Regions from separate parts of the Streptomyces sp. NPDC088745 genome, predicted to be linked through region 2. Evidence: riboswitches for the same ligand, from Rfam matches in the RefSeq annotation. Region 2 holds a riboswitch; each other region holds the start of a gene.
The links. Region 2 has a riboswitch for thiamine pyrophosphate ahead of ACIP93_RS26550 (thiamine ABC transporter substrate binding subunit). Riboswitches for the same ligand answer to the same signal wherever they lie in the genome.
Positions count from the first base shown of each region.

Region 1: another riboswitch for thiamine pyrophosphate. It lies ahead of thiO (glycine oxidase ThiO); the one in region 2 lies ahead of ACIP93_RS26550 (thiamine ABC transporter substrate binding subunit).
Region 3: another riboswitch for thiamine pyrophosphate. It lies ahead of thiD (bifunctional hydroxymethylpyrimidine kinase/phosphomethylpyrimidine kinase); the one in region 2 lies ahead of ACIP93_RS26550 (thiamine ABC transporter substrate binding subunit).

Region 1 covers NZ_JBIVLB010000003.1:440,217-444,954, reverse strand. The annotation lists gene ACIP93_RS11280 (Rv2175c family DNA-binding protein) at 1-323, opposite strand, end outside; gene ACIP93_RS11275 (NAD(P)/FAD-dependent oxidoreductase) at 441-1,610, opposite strand; gene ACIP93_RS11270 (hypothetical protein) at 1,659-2,051, opposite strand; TPP riboswitch at 2,100-2,212, shown strand; gene thiO (glycine oxidase ThiO) at 2,210-3,394, shown strand; gene thiS (sulfur carrier protein ThiS) at 3,403-3,603, shown strand; gene ACIP93_RS11255 (thiazole synthase) at 3,609-4,403, shown strand; gene pknB (Stk1 family PASTA domain-containing Ser/Thr kinase) at 4,561-4,738, shown strand, end outside.
Region 2 covers NZ_JBIVLB010000011.1:193,319-198,056, reverse strand. The annotation lists gene ACIP93_RS26555 (ABC transporter permease) at 1-640, opposite strand, end outside; gene ACIP93_RS26550 (thiamine ABC transporter substrate binding subunit) at 751-1,845, opposite strand; TPP riboswitch at 1,924-2,048, opposite strand; gene rlmN (23S rRNA (adenine(2503)-C(2))-methyltransferase RlmN) at 2,087-3,193, opposite strand; gene ACIP93_RS26540 (phosphatidate cytidylyltransferase) at 3,399-4,652, opposite strand; gene frr (ribosome recycling factor) at 4,652-4,738, opposite strand, start outside.
Region 3 covers NZ_JBIVLB010000006.1:188,355-193,092, forward strand. The annotation lists gene ACIP93_RS18290 (hypothetical protein) at 1-56, shown strand, start outside; gene ACIP93_RS18295 (purine-cytosine permease family protein) at 126-1,508, opposite strand; gene tenA (thiaminase II) at 1,505-2,203, opposite strand; gene thiD (bifunctional hydroxymethylpyrimidine kinase/phosphomethylpyrimidine kinase) at 2,209-3,018, opposite strand; TPP riboswitch at 3,431-3,560, opposite strand; gene ACIP93_RS18310 (APC family permease) at 3,922-4,738, shown strand, end outside.

The DNA.
Region 1 (4,738 bases), on a different contig from region 2:
CGATTCTCGCTCAGCGCCTGCGCGGGGGTGCCGGGCAGGGTCGGGTCGGCGGTGAAGAGCCACTCCAGCATCTCCTCGTCGGAGAAGCCGTCGTCCTTCAGGACCGTCAGCAGCCCGGGCAGGCCCTTGACGATCTTGTCGCCGTCGATGAAGGGGGCGGGCACCTGGAGCGAACGGTTCTCACCGCGTCGTACGGCGATGAGCTGGCCGTCCTTCACCAGCTGCCGCACCTTCGTCACCTCCAGGTCGAGCATCTCCGCGATGTCGGGGAGGTAGAGCCAGGCGGGGACGAGGGCGTCGATCTTTGCGTCAATCTCGGTCACAGGACAAGCGTGCCATCCGGGACCGGCAACCGGCACCCGGGGCCGGTCCGCGCGACGGACTCCGTACGGCCCGGACACCCGGCCACGGCATCCGCACGGCCGGCGCCGGGCGCCCGGCTACGGCGTCCGGACCGCCGACTTCAGGGGTACGGCCGGGTCGGCGGCCCGCACCGGGTCCAGTGCCGCGCCCGTCTCGACCAGCTTGCGCCCCTGGGCGAGGTCGCGCGGGCGGCCGACCGCGAGGAGCGCGACCAGGGCCCCGCCGCGCAGCCAGCACACCGACCAGGAGGGGGTGGCGGGGTCGCCGCGCCAGATCATCTCGTCGGCGTCCGCGTGGTGGCCGACGTACTGCACGAAGCGGCCGAACTGCTCGGACCAGAAGTAGGGCACCGGGTCGTAGGGCGCCGGCGTGCCGTCCGTGATGTGCGCCGCGACGGTGCGCGGGCCCTGGAGGGCGTTGTCCCAGTGGTGCACGAGCAGGCGCGCAGCGTAGCGGCGCGAGGGGAAGGAGGCGCAGTCGCCGACGGCGTACACGTCGGGCACGGAGGTGCGCAGGTGCTCGTCCGCGGTGATCGATCCGTCGTCGCCGAGCCGCACGCCGGAGCCGGCCAGCCAGCCCGTCGTGGGTCTGGCCCCGATGCCGACGACCACGGCGTCGGCGGGGAGACGGCGGCCGTCGGCCAGCAGCACCGCGCCCGGCTCCACCGAGGCCACCTGTGCGCCGGTGATCAGTTCGGCGCCGCCCTCGGCGTACCAGGCGGCCATCGGGACGGCGATCTCGGCGGGCATCGTGCCGGCGAGCGGCCGGTCGGCGGCCTCCACGACGGTGACCGGGCAGCCGGCCTCGCGGGCGGCGGTGGTGAACTCCGCGCCGATCCAGCCGGCGCCGACGACCACCACGTCGCTCTGCGCGTCCAGCACCGGCCGCAGCCGCCGGGCGTCGTCGAGCGTCCTCAGCAGGTGCACTCCGGGGACGCCGAGGGAGCCGGGCAGCGTGACCGGGTCGGCCCCTGTGGCGATCACCAGCAGGTCGTAGGGAACAGGTCCCGTCAGGGTGTCGACCTCGTGGTCGTCCGGGCGCAGGGCGACCGCCTCGCAGCCCAGGCGCAGTTCGACGCCGAGCGCCTCGAAGTCGACCTCGAAGGCGGAGCCGTCGGCCTTGCCGAGCAGCACCGCCTTGGACAGCGGCGGCCGGTCGTACGGCGGATGGGGTTCGGCTCCGAGCACGGTGAGCGGACCGGCGAAACCCTGCTCGCGCAGGGCGACGGCGGTCTGCACTCCGGCCATGCCCGCGCCGACGACGACGATGTGCTTCTGCTCGCTCACGCGTCCACCTTACGTTTCTGACGAGCCGTCAGGAATGTTGGCCCGCGCGCCGGCCTCCCCGCCGCCCGGAATCTCCTCGACGACGCTCGTGCCGCTGCCGTCCTGGGATTCCCATGCCCAGCTCTCCTCCAGCCGAACGCGGCCGTCGGCCAGGAGCACGACCTGCGAGCGGCACCGTCCGGACGAGGTCGTCCCGTCGTGCCCCAGCTGTACGTAACGGAAGTCGAGCCGGTCGCCCTCGCGCGTGCCCACGAGATGCCCGCGCACGACGTCGCCGCCCGCGTACTCGGCCCAGATCCGGCCGTCCCGCTCGTGGTAGGCGAACCGGGTGCGGGCGCCGACCTGTCCGGGCGCCTGGTCGGCGACCGGGGCCAGCAGCAGTCCGTCGAGCGAGCGGGGCACGGGAGGCACCTCACAGTCTGTTGAACCCGGGGTTAGTCTGGTCACCGTACAAGCACTCACGGGAGCCCGGCGGACCGGGCTGAGAGGGAGGCTGACCAGGCCTCCGACCGTACGAACCTGATCCGGGTCATGCCGGCGAAGGGAGGGGCTGGACGCCCATGCGCACCTCTGCGGAAAAGCCGTACGACGTCCTGGTGGTCGGGGGCGGGATCATCGGCCTGGTGACGGCCTGGCGGGCCGCCCAGCGGGGCCTGCGGACCGCCCTGGCCGACCCCGAACCGGGCGGCGGCGCGGCCCAGGTGGCCGCCGGGATGCTGGCCGCCGTCACCGAACTGCACTACGGCGAACAGACCCTGCTCGGTCTCAACCTCGCCTCCGCGCGCCGCTATCCGGACTTCGTCGCGGAGCTCCAGGAGGCGAGCGGGCAGGACACCGGTTACCGCGCGTGCGGCACCCTGGCCGTCGCCCTGGACGCCGACGACCGCGCCCACCTGCGCGAACTGCACGCCCTGCAAAGGCAGTCGGGGCTGGAGTCGGAGTGGCTGACCGGACGCGAGTGCCGCCGCCTGGAACCGATGCTGGCGCCCGGCGTGCGCGGGGGGCTGCGGGTGGACGGCGACCACCAGATCGACCCGCGACGCCTCGCCGCGGCCCTCCTGACGGCCTGCGGGCGCGCCGGAGTGGTCCTGCACCGCGCCCGCGCCGAACGGCTGACGGTGGTACGGGAACGGGCCGCGGGCGCGCTCCTCGCCGACGGCACGCGGATCGCCGCCGACCAGGTGGTGCTGGCCGCGGGCTCGTTCAGCGGACGGCTCGCCGGGGTGCCCGAGGAGGCGCTGCCGCCGGTGCGCCCGGTCAAGGGACAGGTGCTGCGGCTCACCGTGCCGCCCGCGTACGCCCCGTTCCTGAGCCGCACCGTGCGCGCGGTGGTGCGCGGCAGCCAGGTCTACCTGGTGCCCCGCGCGAACGGCGAACTCGTCGTCGGCGCCACCAGCGAGGAGCTCGGCTGGGACACCACGGTGACGGCGGGCGGGGTGTACGAGCTGCTGCGCGACGCCCACGAACTCGTCCCCGGCATCACCGAACTCCCCCTCACCGAGACCAGGGCCGGACTGCGCCCCGGCTCCCCCGACAACGCACCGCTGCTGGGGCCCACCCTGCTGCCGGGCCTGGTGCTCGCCACCGGGCACCACCGCAACGGGGTGCTGCTGACACCGGTGACGGGCGACGTGCTGGCCACCGTGCTGACCACCGGGGAACTGCCCGACGAGGCCCGCGCCTTCAGCCCGCGCCGGTTCGCCCCCGCCGCATCCCTTCCCGTACGACAGGAGCAGCCCGCATGAGCACCACGGTGAACGTGTCCGTGAACGGCGAGGGGCGCGCGGTCCCGCCCGGCACCACCCTCGACGACCTGGTCGCCGCCCTCACGCGTGCGCCCGCCGGCGTGGCCGCGGCCCTCAACGAGACCGTGGTGCCGCGCACCCGGTGGGCCGACACCGCTCTCGGCGACGGCGACCGGGTCGAGGTCCTCACCGCGGTCCAGGGGGGCTGACCGCCATGGCCGACGACCTCTTCACGCTGGGCGGCGTCTCCTTCTCGTCCCGCCTGATCATGGGCACGGGCGGGGCGCCCAGCCTCGACGTCCTGGAGCGCTCGCTGATCGCGTCGGGGACCGAGCTGACGACGGTGGCGATGCGCCGCCTGGACGCGTCCGTGCAGGGCTCGGTGCTGTCCGTGCTCGACAGGCTGAACATCCGGGTGCTGCCGAACACGGCGGGCTGCTACACGGCCGGCGAGGCGGTGCTCACCGCGCGCCTGGCGCGGGAGGCGCTGGGGACCGACTGGGTGAAGCTGGAGGTCATTGCGGACGAGCGCACCCTGCTGCCCGACCCGGTCGAGCTGCTGGACGCGGCGGAGACCCTCGTCGACGACGGCTTCACCGTCCTGCCGTACACCAACGACGACCCGGTGCTGGCGCGCAAGCTGGAGGACGTGGGCTGCGCGGCGGTGATGCCGCTGGGCTCCCCCATCGGCTCCGGACTCGGCATCCGCAACCCGCACAACTTCGAGCTGATCGTGGACCGGGCCCGGGTGCCGGTGATCCTCGACGCGGGCGCGGGAACGGCCTCGGACGCCGTGCTGGCGATGGAGCTGGGGTGCGCCGGGGTGATGCTCGCCTCGGCGGTGACGCGGGCGCAGGAGCCGGTGCTGATGGCGGAGGCGATGCGGCACGGGGTGGCGGCGGGACGGCTGGCCCACCGCGCGGGCCGCATCCCGCGCCGGCACTTCGCGCAGGCGTCCTCCCCGGAGTCGGGCCTGGCCCGGCTGGACCCGGAGCGGCCGGCGTTCTGAGGAGCCGGCCCGTGGCGGGGCGTTCCGTGGTCCGTGGCAGGAGGCGGCCCGTGACGGCGGCGGGGGCGGGTCCGCCCCTGTCACAGGTCGGCCTCAGTACGGCCGCACCCCGTACGCTCCCGTCCGCCCCGCCCCTACCGGCTCGTAGACTCCCTGCGTGGACACGACCCTCCAGGACCCCCTCGTCGGGCAGCTGCTCGACGGCCGCTACCTCGTCGAGGCACGCATCGCCGTCGGCGGGATGGCCACGGTCTACCGGGCCGTGGACACCCGCCTCGACCGCGAGCTCGCCCTCAAGGTGATGCACCTCGCGCTGGCCTCCGACGCCGCCTTCG
Region 2 (4,738 bases):
CCACCTCCAGGGTGGAGAAGGACGGCCCGCCCAGGATCTGCACCACTCCGAAGGAGGTGAAGGTGAAGAGGAAGACCATCAGCGCGGCCGCCGCCACCGCCGGCGCCAGCGCGGGCAGGGTCACCCGCCACCAGGCGGCGAAGCGCCCCGCGCCCAGGACGCGCGCCGCCTCTTCCTGACGGGGATCGAGCTGCGACCACAGGCCGCCCACGGTCCGTACGACCACCGCGTAGTTGAAGAAGACGTGCGCCAGCAGGATCGCCCACACACTGGTGTCCAGCCGCACCCCCCACAGCTCCGCCAGCAGCCCTCCCCGTCCCAGCACGGCCAGGAAGGCGGTGCCCACCACGACCGTGGGCAGGACGAACGGTACGGTGACCACGGCCCGCAGCAACTGCTTGCCGGGGAAGTCGAACCGGGCGAAGACATAGGCCGCCGGCAGGGCCAGTACCAGAGTGAGCGCGGTGGAGGCGAGCGCCTGCCAGGTCGTAAACCACAGCACTCCACCGATGTCGGGGTCGCCGAGCACCTCTCCGATCCGCCCGAACTGCCAGCTGCCGCCGGACCTCAGCCCCCGCCCCACGATCGCGACGACCGGGTAGGCGAAGAACAGCGCGAAGAAGGCGAGCGGCACGGCCATCAGCCCGCAGCGCACCGCGCTCCCGCGCCACGCGCCCCGCCGCCCGGCCGGCCCGGCGCCGCCACGGGAGCCCCTGTCAGGCCCTCGACGGCCGCCCGGCCGGGTCTCGGCTACTTCTTCACCAGCGAGGACCACGTCTTGACCCACTGCTCACGGTTGTCGGTGATCTTCTTGGGCTCGACGGTCAGCGGCTTGTCGACGGTCTCACCGAACTTCGTGTAGACCTCGGGCAGTGCGGTGCCCTTGACCGCCGGGTTCACGAACATCTTCAGCGGCAGGTCCTCCTGGAACTGCTTGCCGATGAGGAAGTCGAGGAGCGCCTTGCCGCCCGCTTCGTTCTTCGCGCCGTCCAGCAGCCCGGCGAACTCGATCTGCCGGAAGCAGGTCCCGGTGGCGACACCGGTCGGGGCCTCGGCCGGACGCGGCTCGGCGTAGAGCACCTCGACCGGCGGGCTGGAGGCGTAGGAGACCACCAGCGGCCGGTCCGCCTTGGCCTTCTTGCCGCCGGCGGACCCGGAGAACTCCTCGTTGTACGCCTGCTCCCAGCCGTCGACGACCTTGACGCCGTTGTCCTTGAGCTTCTGCCAGTAGCCCTGCCAGCCGTCGTCGCCGTACTGACCGGCGGTGGCGAGGAGGAAGCCGAGGCCCGGCGAGGAGTTCGCGGCGTCCTCCACGACGAGCAGGTCCTTGTACGCGGGCTTGACCAGGTCGTCGAGGGTCTTCGGCGGTGCCAGCTTCTTGTCGGCGAAGTACTTCTTGTCGTAGTTGACGCAGATGTCGCCGGTGTCGACGGGGGTCACCCGGTGCTCGGCCCTGTCCAGCTGGAGGTCCGCCGGTATTCGCTCCAGGCCCTTGGCCTCGTACGACTGGAACAGCCCGTTGTCGAGCGCGCGCGAGAGGAGGGTGTTGTCGACGCCGAAGAAGACGTCGCCGCGCGGCGAGCCCTTGGTGAGGATCTCCTGGTTGAGCGCGGCGCCGGCGTCCCCGCTCTTGAGGACCTTCACCGTGAAACCGGTCTGCTGTGTGAACGCCTTCAGCACGGCGGGCGACACGTCGAACGAGTCGTGACTGACCAGCGTGACGGTCTTCGAGGCGGCCCCGCCGCTCCGGGCGGAGTCACTGTCGGAGCCCCCGCAGGCGGCGAGCGCGCTGACGCCGACGGCTGCGGCCAGTGCCGTGGCGGCGTACCTCTTGATGGTGCTCAAAACATCCTCCTGGGCATGACCAGGAAGAGACGCGGCCCTGCCCGCCCCCGAAGAAGGGGTGCGGGCAGGGCGCAACAGCTTGAGTAACGACCGAACTTCCTACCCAGAATGACCTGGGCAAGGTTCAGAGGGTCTGCGGCCTTGTCCGTACGCAACGAACGGTGCCGCACTCTCAGCGCTGTGGCGCTCCCCTGTCGGAAATATGTAAATGTGCAGCCCAGCCTACAGGGGCTCCGTCGAACTAGCGCTCGGACGCCGCCAGCTGCCCGCAGGCCCCGTCGATCTCCTGGCCCCGGGTGTCCCGCACGGTCACCGGCACCCCGTGCGACGCGATGGCCTCGACGAAGGCCTTCTCGTCCTCGGGCCGCGAAGCGGTCCACTTGGAGCCCGGCGTCGGGTTCAGCGGGATGAGGTTGACGTGCACCCGCTTGTTCTTCAGCAGCCGGCCCAGCAGGTCGCCCCGCCAGGCCTGGTCGTTGATGTCCCGGATCAGCGCGTACTCGATCGAGATGCGGCGGCCGGACTTCTCCGCGTACTCCCACGCGGCGTCCAGCACCTCCCGCACCTTCCAGCGCGTGTTCACCGGCACCAGGGTGTCGCGCAGCTCGTCGTCCGGCGCGTGCAGCGACACGGCGAGACGGCACTTGAAGCCCTCGTCCGCGAACCGCAGCATCGCGGGCACCAGACCCACGGTGGAGACCGTGATGCCACGCTGCGACAGCCCGAGCCCGTCCGGCTCGGGGTCGGTCAGCCGGCGGATGGCGCCGACGACGCGCTTGTAGTTGGCCAGCGGCTCGCCCATCCCCATGAAGACGATGTTCGACAGCCGCGCCGGTCCGCCCGGGACCTCGCCGTCGCGCAGCGCGCGCATGCCGTCGACGATCTGGTGCACGATCTCCGCCGTCGACAGGTTCCGGTCGAGACCGGCCTGCCCGGTGGCGCAGAACGGGCAGTTCATGCCGCAGCCCGCCTGTGAGGAGATGCACATGGTCACCCGGTCCGGGTACCGCATGAGCACGGACTCCACCAGCGTCCCGTCGTGCATCTTCCACAGCGTCTTGCGCGTGGTGTCCTGGTCGGTCGACAGGTGCCGTACGACGGTCATCAGTTCGGGCAGCAGCGCGTCCCGCAGCTTGTCGCGCGAACCGGCGGGGATGTCGGTCCACTCCGCCGGGTCGTGGGCGTACCGGGCGAAGTAGTGCTGGGACAGCTGCTTGGCGCGGAACGGCTTCTCGCCGATCTCGGCAACCGCTTCCTTGCGCTCGGCGGGCGTGAGGTCGGCGAGGTGCCGCGGGGGCTTCTTGGCTCCGCGGGGCGCGACGAAAGTGAGTTCTCCGGGTACAGGCATGGTCTCTCCAGTGTCGCAGACATCGCGAGCACCCACCGAAAGCGGCCATTGCGCGCCCGGGACCGCCGCGGCCGGCCACCACCGTGAGAGCGACGGCGGCTCAGCCGTGAGAAGCAGACGAGGGACCCGCCGTCCTGTGGACAGCGGGCCCCTCATCCGTACAGCAGCAGGTCGAGCGCCGGTCAGGCGACCGCGGGACCCGGGATCACGCGGACCCCACGAAGATCACCAGCATCAGCCACACCACCGGAGCCGTCGGCAGCAGCGAGTCCAGCCGGTCCATGATGCCGCCGTGGCCGGGCAGCAGCGTGCCCATGTCCTTGATCCCGAGATCCCTCTTGATCATGGACTCGCCCAGGTCGCCCAGCGTGGCACTCGCCGCGACCGCGAGGCCCAGCAGCATGCCCTGCCACCACGTGCCGCCGTCGACCAGCAGTGTCATGCACAGCACGCCCGCCGCCATCGCGAAGGCGATCGCCCCGAGCAGCCCTTCCCGGGTCTTGCCCGGGCTGATGCTCGGCGCCAGCTTGTGCCTGCCGAAGCGCCAGCCCACCGCGTACGCACCGGTGTCGCTGACCACGGTCAGCAGCAGGAAGGTGAGCACCCGCTGCGGCCCGTCGTCGGCGGTGAGCATCAGCGCGACGAAGGTGGCCAGGAACGGGACGTAGAACGCGGCGAAGACCCCCGCGGTGACGTCCTTGAGGTACCCCTCGGGGGGTTCGGTCATCCGCCAGACCAGCACCGCCAGCGCGGTGAGGGCCATCGCGACCCACGCGCCCTCGGGCCCGCGCACGTAACCGGCGACGACCATCGCCGCACCGCCGACCGCGAGCGGCACCAGCGGCGCCTTGATCCCCTTGCGCTCCTCGAGGCGGGAGGTCAGTTCCCACAGCCCGACGACCACGGCGACCGCTATGACACCGATGAAGGCGGGCGGCCAGATGAACAGGGAGGCGAAGATCACGGCGCCGAGACCGAGACCCACCCCTATGGCGGCCCGCAGATCACGGCCCGCCCGCTTCTTCTGAGGAACCTGAGGGACCTGTGGAGCCTGGGAGACCTGAGGAACGTGCGGAGCCTGGGAAGCCGGAGGCGGCTCGGGCGCCAGAGGCTGAGCAGCCTGAGGGGGCGGGGGCGGCTGCTGCGCCTGAGGCTGCTGCGGCGCCGGGGGCGGGGTGGACATGAGCTCCTGCGGCATCTCTTCGCGGAACGGAGAACCGCCCTGCGGCATGTCGTCGCCGAACGGGGGACCGCTCCGCCTCGCAGGAGCGGTCCCCCGGTTCCGGTCGTCGCGGTCGTCGGCGTCTCTGCCTGTCTCGGGCACGATGGGCATGGGCCGAGTGTGCTGGGCGTCATACGCATCGTACGCGGGACCCGCCGGGAGGGGCCCCTGGTCGGGGGCGGTCCATTCACCGGCATAGCCCGCCCTCGGCCGGGCTCCCCAGGAAGAGTCGTTCATCAGACCTCGAGCAGCTCGGCTTCCTTGTGCTTCAGCAGCTCGTCCACCTGCGCCACGTACTTCGCGGTGGTGTCGTCGAGCTCCTT
Region 3 (4,738 bases), on a different contig from region 2:
TCACCCGCCCGCCCCGCCCGCGCGACCGGACCGCGGAAGCGCCGGACGCCGACTGAGGAACGGCCTCCGCGCGGTCCGCCGCCCGCACCGGGCACACCGCGCCGACGTCCGGGCCGGAACCGCCCTCACCCGGCACCGGTCCGGTGACGGGAGCGGTGCCCGCGGCCCACCGCGAGGGTGGTGAGCGCGGCCACCGCGAAGGACAGCAGCGAGGCGCTCATCCAGGGCTGGACGGTGAGGCCCACCGCGCCCTGCAACCAGGCCCAGGCGTCGGACCAGCCCGCGATGCCCGTCGGGGCGATGAGCTGGTAGGTGGCGAAGCCGAGGGCCCAGGGCAGCAGCATGACCCAGCGGGTCGGGGCCTGTTCGGAGACGTCCCAGTCGCGGTGCCCGCCGAGCACGAAGAAGTCCACGACCAGCACGGCGAACATCGGGATGAAGACCGCGCCGATCAGATAGAGGAAGCCGGCGAAGCTGTCCATGTCCACCAGGAGCGCGAGACCGGTGGCCAGGGCGCCGCTGATCAGGCACAGGACGCGCCGGTCCGCCCGGGGCAGCAGGTTCTGCGCGGAGACGGCGGTGGAATAGACGTTGGCGAAGGACTGGTCGACCTCGCGCAGCACCAGGACGCCGAAGCAGACCACGCCGACACCGGTGGCCGTGAAGGGGTCGAAGACCTTGTACGGGTCCGTGCTGTCGAACGCGATCATGGCGAGCGCGGCCACACCGAGGACCGAGCCCGCGATGCCCGCGAGGGTCTGGCCGACCACCAGGCCGCCGAACGCCTCCTTCTCGCTGCGGGAGTGCCGCGCGTAGTCGGCGACCAGCGGCAGCCAGGAGATCGACACGGCGATCACGCTGTCGGTGGCGAACCAGAAGTCCTTCCACGAGCCGCCCTCCATGGGGACGCCGCGCCCGGCCAGGTCCCACCCCAGGTAGAGGATGGCCAGGACCACGGCGACGGTCACATAACGGCGGATGACGCGCAGCGCGCCCAGTGGGCGGAGCGTGAGCGCGGTGGTGACCGCGCCCGCCACGAGGACGTACAGCCAGCCGGGCCCCGGCTCGCCGAAGACCTGGCGGGCCAGGATCTTCAGCCCCGTGGAGATGACGACCAGTTCGAAGACGGCCCAGCCCACCATCTGCAGCACGTTGAGGACGGTCGGCAGATACGACGCCTTCGCCCCGAACAGGCCGCGCAGCAGCACCATCGAGGGCGCGCCGGTGCGGGCCCCGGTGACGGCGGCGAGGCCGAGGGCGAAGGTGCCGATCAGGGTGCCGACGACGGACGCGGTGACGGCGGCGGCGAACGACAGGGTCGGCCTGCCGGTGCCCAGGGGGTCGAGGACGACCAGCACACCGCTGAAGCCGAGCAGGCTCACGCCCAGGTTGGCCCAGAAGGTCCCCTGGTCCCAGCCGGACAGGACCCTGGGCGTGGGCTGGTCCAGGGTGAGCGGAGCCTCGTTGGCCGGGGCCGTGCCCGGGGCGGGTCCGGTGCTCGTCGTCACTTCGCGGGCTCCGCGGCCGGGGCGGGCGAGAGGTCGAAGGGCCAGGACTCGACGCGCCAGGCGGCGTCCCAGAACATCCACTCCCAGGCGGACGCGGTGGTGAAGGCGGTGCGCATCCGGGCGCGGGTCGCCGGGTCGGCCTGGCCGGCGAGCCGGTCGACGATGCTCCGGGCCTTCGCGGTAGCGGCCTCGAACTCGTCGTCGGCGTACGTGCCGATCCAGTCGCCGTACGGGTGGGCGGCGAGGTCGCCGGCGTGTTCGAGGAGTGCCCGGCCCACCTCGGCGTAGATCCAGAAGCAGGGCAGGACGGCGGCGGCCAGCTCGGCGTAGCCCTGGGTGTGGGCCACGGAGAGCAGGTAGGAGGTGTACCCGGTGCAGGTGGGGGAGGGCGTCCAGGCGTCCACGTCGACGACGTTGCTCTGGTGCAGGGAGCTCTCGACGACGATGGCGTCGTGCGCGTGCTGCGCGAAGAACGCGATGTCCTCGGGCAGGTCCGCCTTCGCGGCGGCGCCGGCCAGCGCGCGGGCGTAGTCGCGCAGGTAGTGGGCGTCCTGGGCGAGGTAGTAGACGAACTTGTCCCGGTCCAGGGTGCCGTCGCCGAGGCCGGTGACGAAGGGCAGTTCGTCGATGGCCGCGCGTATCTCGGCGACGGCGGCCCAAAGTTCGTCGCAGAAGGGGGTGGGCGTCGTGGGCATGGGGATCAGCTCCAGTACTGGTGGAAGTGGTGGACGGGGCCGTGGCCGTGGCCGACGCGCAGGGTGTCGGCCGCGCGCAGGGCTTTGGTCAGGTACTCCTTCGCGGCGCGGACGGCGGTGTGCCAGTCGTCGTGCTGCGGACGGAGGGCGGCGATCGCGGCGGACAGGGTGCAGCCGGTGCCGTGGGTGTTGCGCGTGGTGACGCGGGGTGCGGAGATCTCGGTGACGCGGTCGCCGGCGGCGAGCACGTCGACGGACTCGGTGTCGTGGGTGTGGTGGCCGCCCTTGAGGAGGACGCGCCGGGCGCCGGCGGCCAGGAGGGCTCGGGCCTGCTCGACGGCTTCGGCACGGTTGTGCGCGGCGGCGGCGCCGAGGAGGTCGCCGGCCTCGGGAAGGTTGGGGGTGATCAGGTCGGCGAGGGGCAGCAGGCGGTCGCGCAGCACCGCCACGGCGTCGGTCTCCAGGAGCCGGTGGCCGCTGGTCGACACCATCACGGGATCGAGGACGACGTACCGGGGCCGGTGGCGCTCCAGGGCGTCCGCGACGGCCGAGGCGACGGCGGCGTCGGCCAGCATCCCGATCTTGACCGAGTCCACCGCGACGTCCGCGAAGAGCGTGTCGAGCTGCTCGGTGACGAACTCCGGGGGAAGGGTGTGGATGCCGGTGACGCCCCGGGTGTTCTGCGCGGTCAGGGCCGTCAGGACCGCTGTTCCGTAGGCGCCGTTGGCGGAGAACGCCTTCAGGTCGGCCTGGATGCCGGCGCCCCCGGAGGGGTCGCTGGCGGCGATGGTGAGGGCGATGGGCGGGGTGGTCACAGGACGAACTCCTGGCTCGGGACAGGGACAGGGACAGGGAAGGGATAAGGGGCCGCGGCCACGGGGTCGCGCTGCCCGCATGGCCGTGCCGCGCTCTGGGAGGGCGGTCGCCGGGGAGCCGTGCCGATTCCGCCGACGGCCACGCAGGGCCGACGGGGGTTCCCGCACCATGCGGGCGGGGCGGCGTCGGGAATGGGAGCGGGGGGAGTCCCCCCGCGCGCGGGCGAGGGCTGTTCAGCGGGCGGAGCTCACGCCACCGCTCACCGCACGGCCCGTCGAAACCCGTGCTCTCAGCCCGGGTTGACGGACCCGGCCGCCCGCACCAGGAGAGCCGCCGACCGCGGCGACGCGATCACGTCCGCCGGGGCGTCGGGGGACACAGCGGGGCCGTATCGGCCAGGTACGGAGACAGGAGCCATCGTCAACACCCTTCCTACGCCGGCATTACCCGGTCCAGGTTCATGCGGTCGGCGAAAAGGGGAGCGATGAACTCCCGTCCGCCCTCTCAGCCCGGCTGCTCCCGAGCTCCCGCGGTGGTCGCTACGCAATGTACCTCCCCCGCGAACGGGAGTTCGCACGCGGGGCACCGGCCCGGCCGCCCCGTTCGCCGTCCGGCCGACGGCGGACGGCGCAGACCGCGCAGACCGCGCAGTCGGCGCGGACCGCAGACCGCGCAGCCGCTGCGGACCGCAGAGCAGGCACGGACCGCAGATCGCACAGCCGCCGCGGACCGCAGAGCAGGCACGGACCGCAGACCGCGCAGCCGCCGCGGACCGCAGAGCCGGCGCAAGGATCAAGAATCCGTGAAGACAGCCGCCCTGACCGGCAAGAACGCGCCAGGAACGCCGGCCGCCGCCCGAGCCGTACCGATGCTGGGCGCACTCGCGTCGAAGGAGCACGTCCATGTCCGCCAGCCCCTTGTCCCCCTGCTCCGTGGAGCATCCGCCCCCGGACCGCGCCGAGAGCTCTCCCGGTGCGCGAGCGGCGGGGAGCGCCCAGGCGGACCCCGGTTCCCGCCACAAGCTGACCGCCGTCACCGGCCTCGCCGCGCTGTCCCTCGACGCGATGGCGTCGGTGGCGTACGGACCCGAGGCGATCGTCCTGGTGCTGGCCGCGGCGGGCGGTCACGGACTCGGGTTCACGCTTCCCGTCACGCTGGGCATCGCCGTGCTGCTCGCCGTGCTGGTCGCTTCGTACCGGCAGGTCATCGCCGCCTTTCCGGACGGCGGCGGCAGTTACGCGGTGGCGAGGGCCCACCTCGGCGCCCGCACGAGCCTGCTGGCCGCCGCGTCCCTCGTCCTGGACTACGTCCTGAACGTGGCCGTCGCCGTGACCGCCGGGGTCGCCGCCCTCACCTCCGCGTTCCCCGCCCTGCACGAGGAGCGGCTGTGGCTGTGCCTGGCCGTGCTCGTCCTGGTCACCGCCGTGAACCTGCGGGGCATCGTCGACTCCGCCCGGGCGTTCATCGTCCCCACGGCGGTCTTCGTCTGCTCGATCCTGACCATGATCGTGGCGGGGCTGACGCGGGACGCCCCGGTCTCCGTCGCGGCGTCGGCGGGCCACGCCTCCGTGCTCGGCGACGACGCCACCGCCGTCGGCGCGCTCCTGCTGCTGAAGGCCTTCGCGTCCGGCTGCTCGGCCCTCACCGGTGTCGAGGCCATCGCCAACGCCGTCCCCTCCTTCCGCGCACCGGCCGCCCGCCGCGCCCAGCGCACCGAGG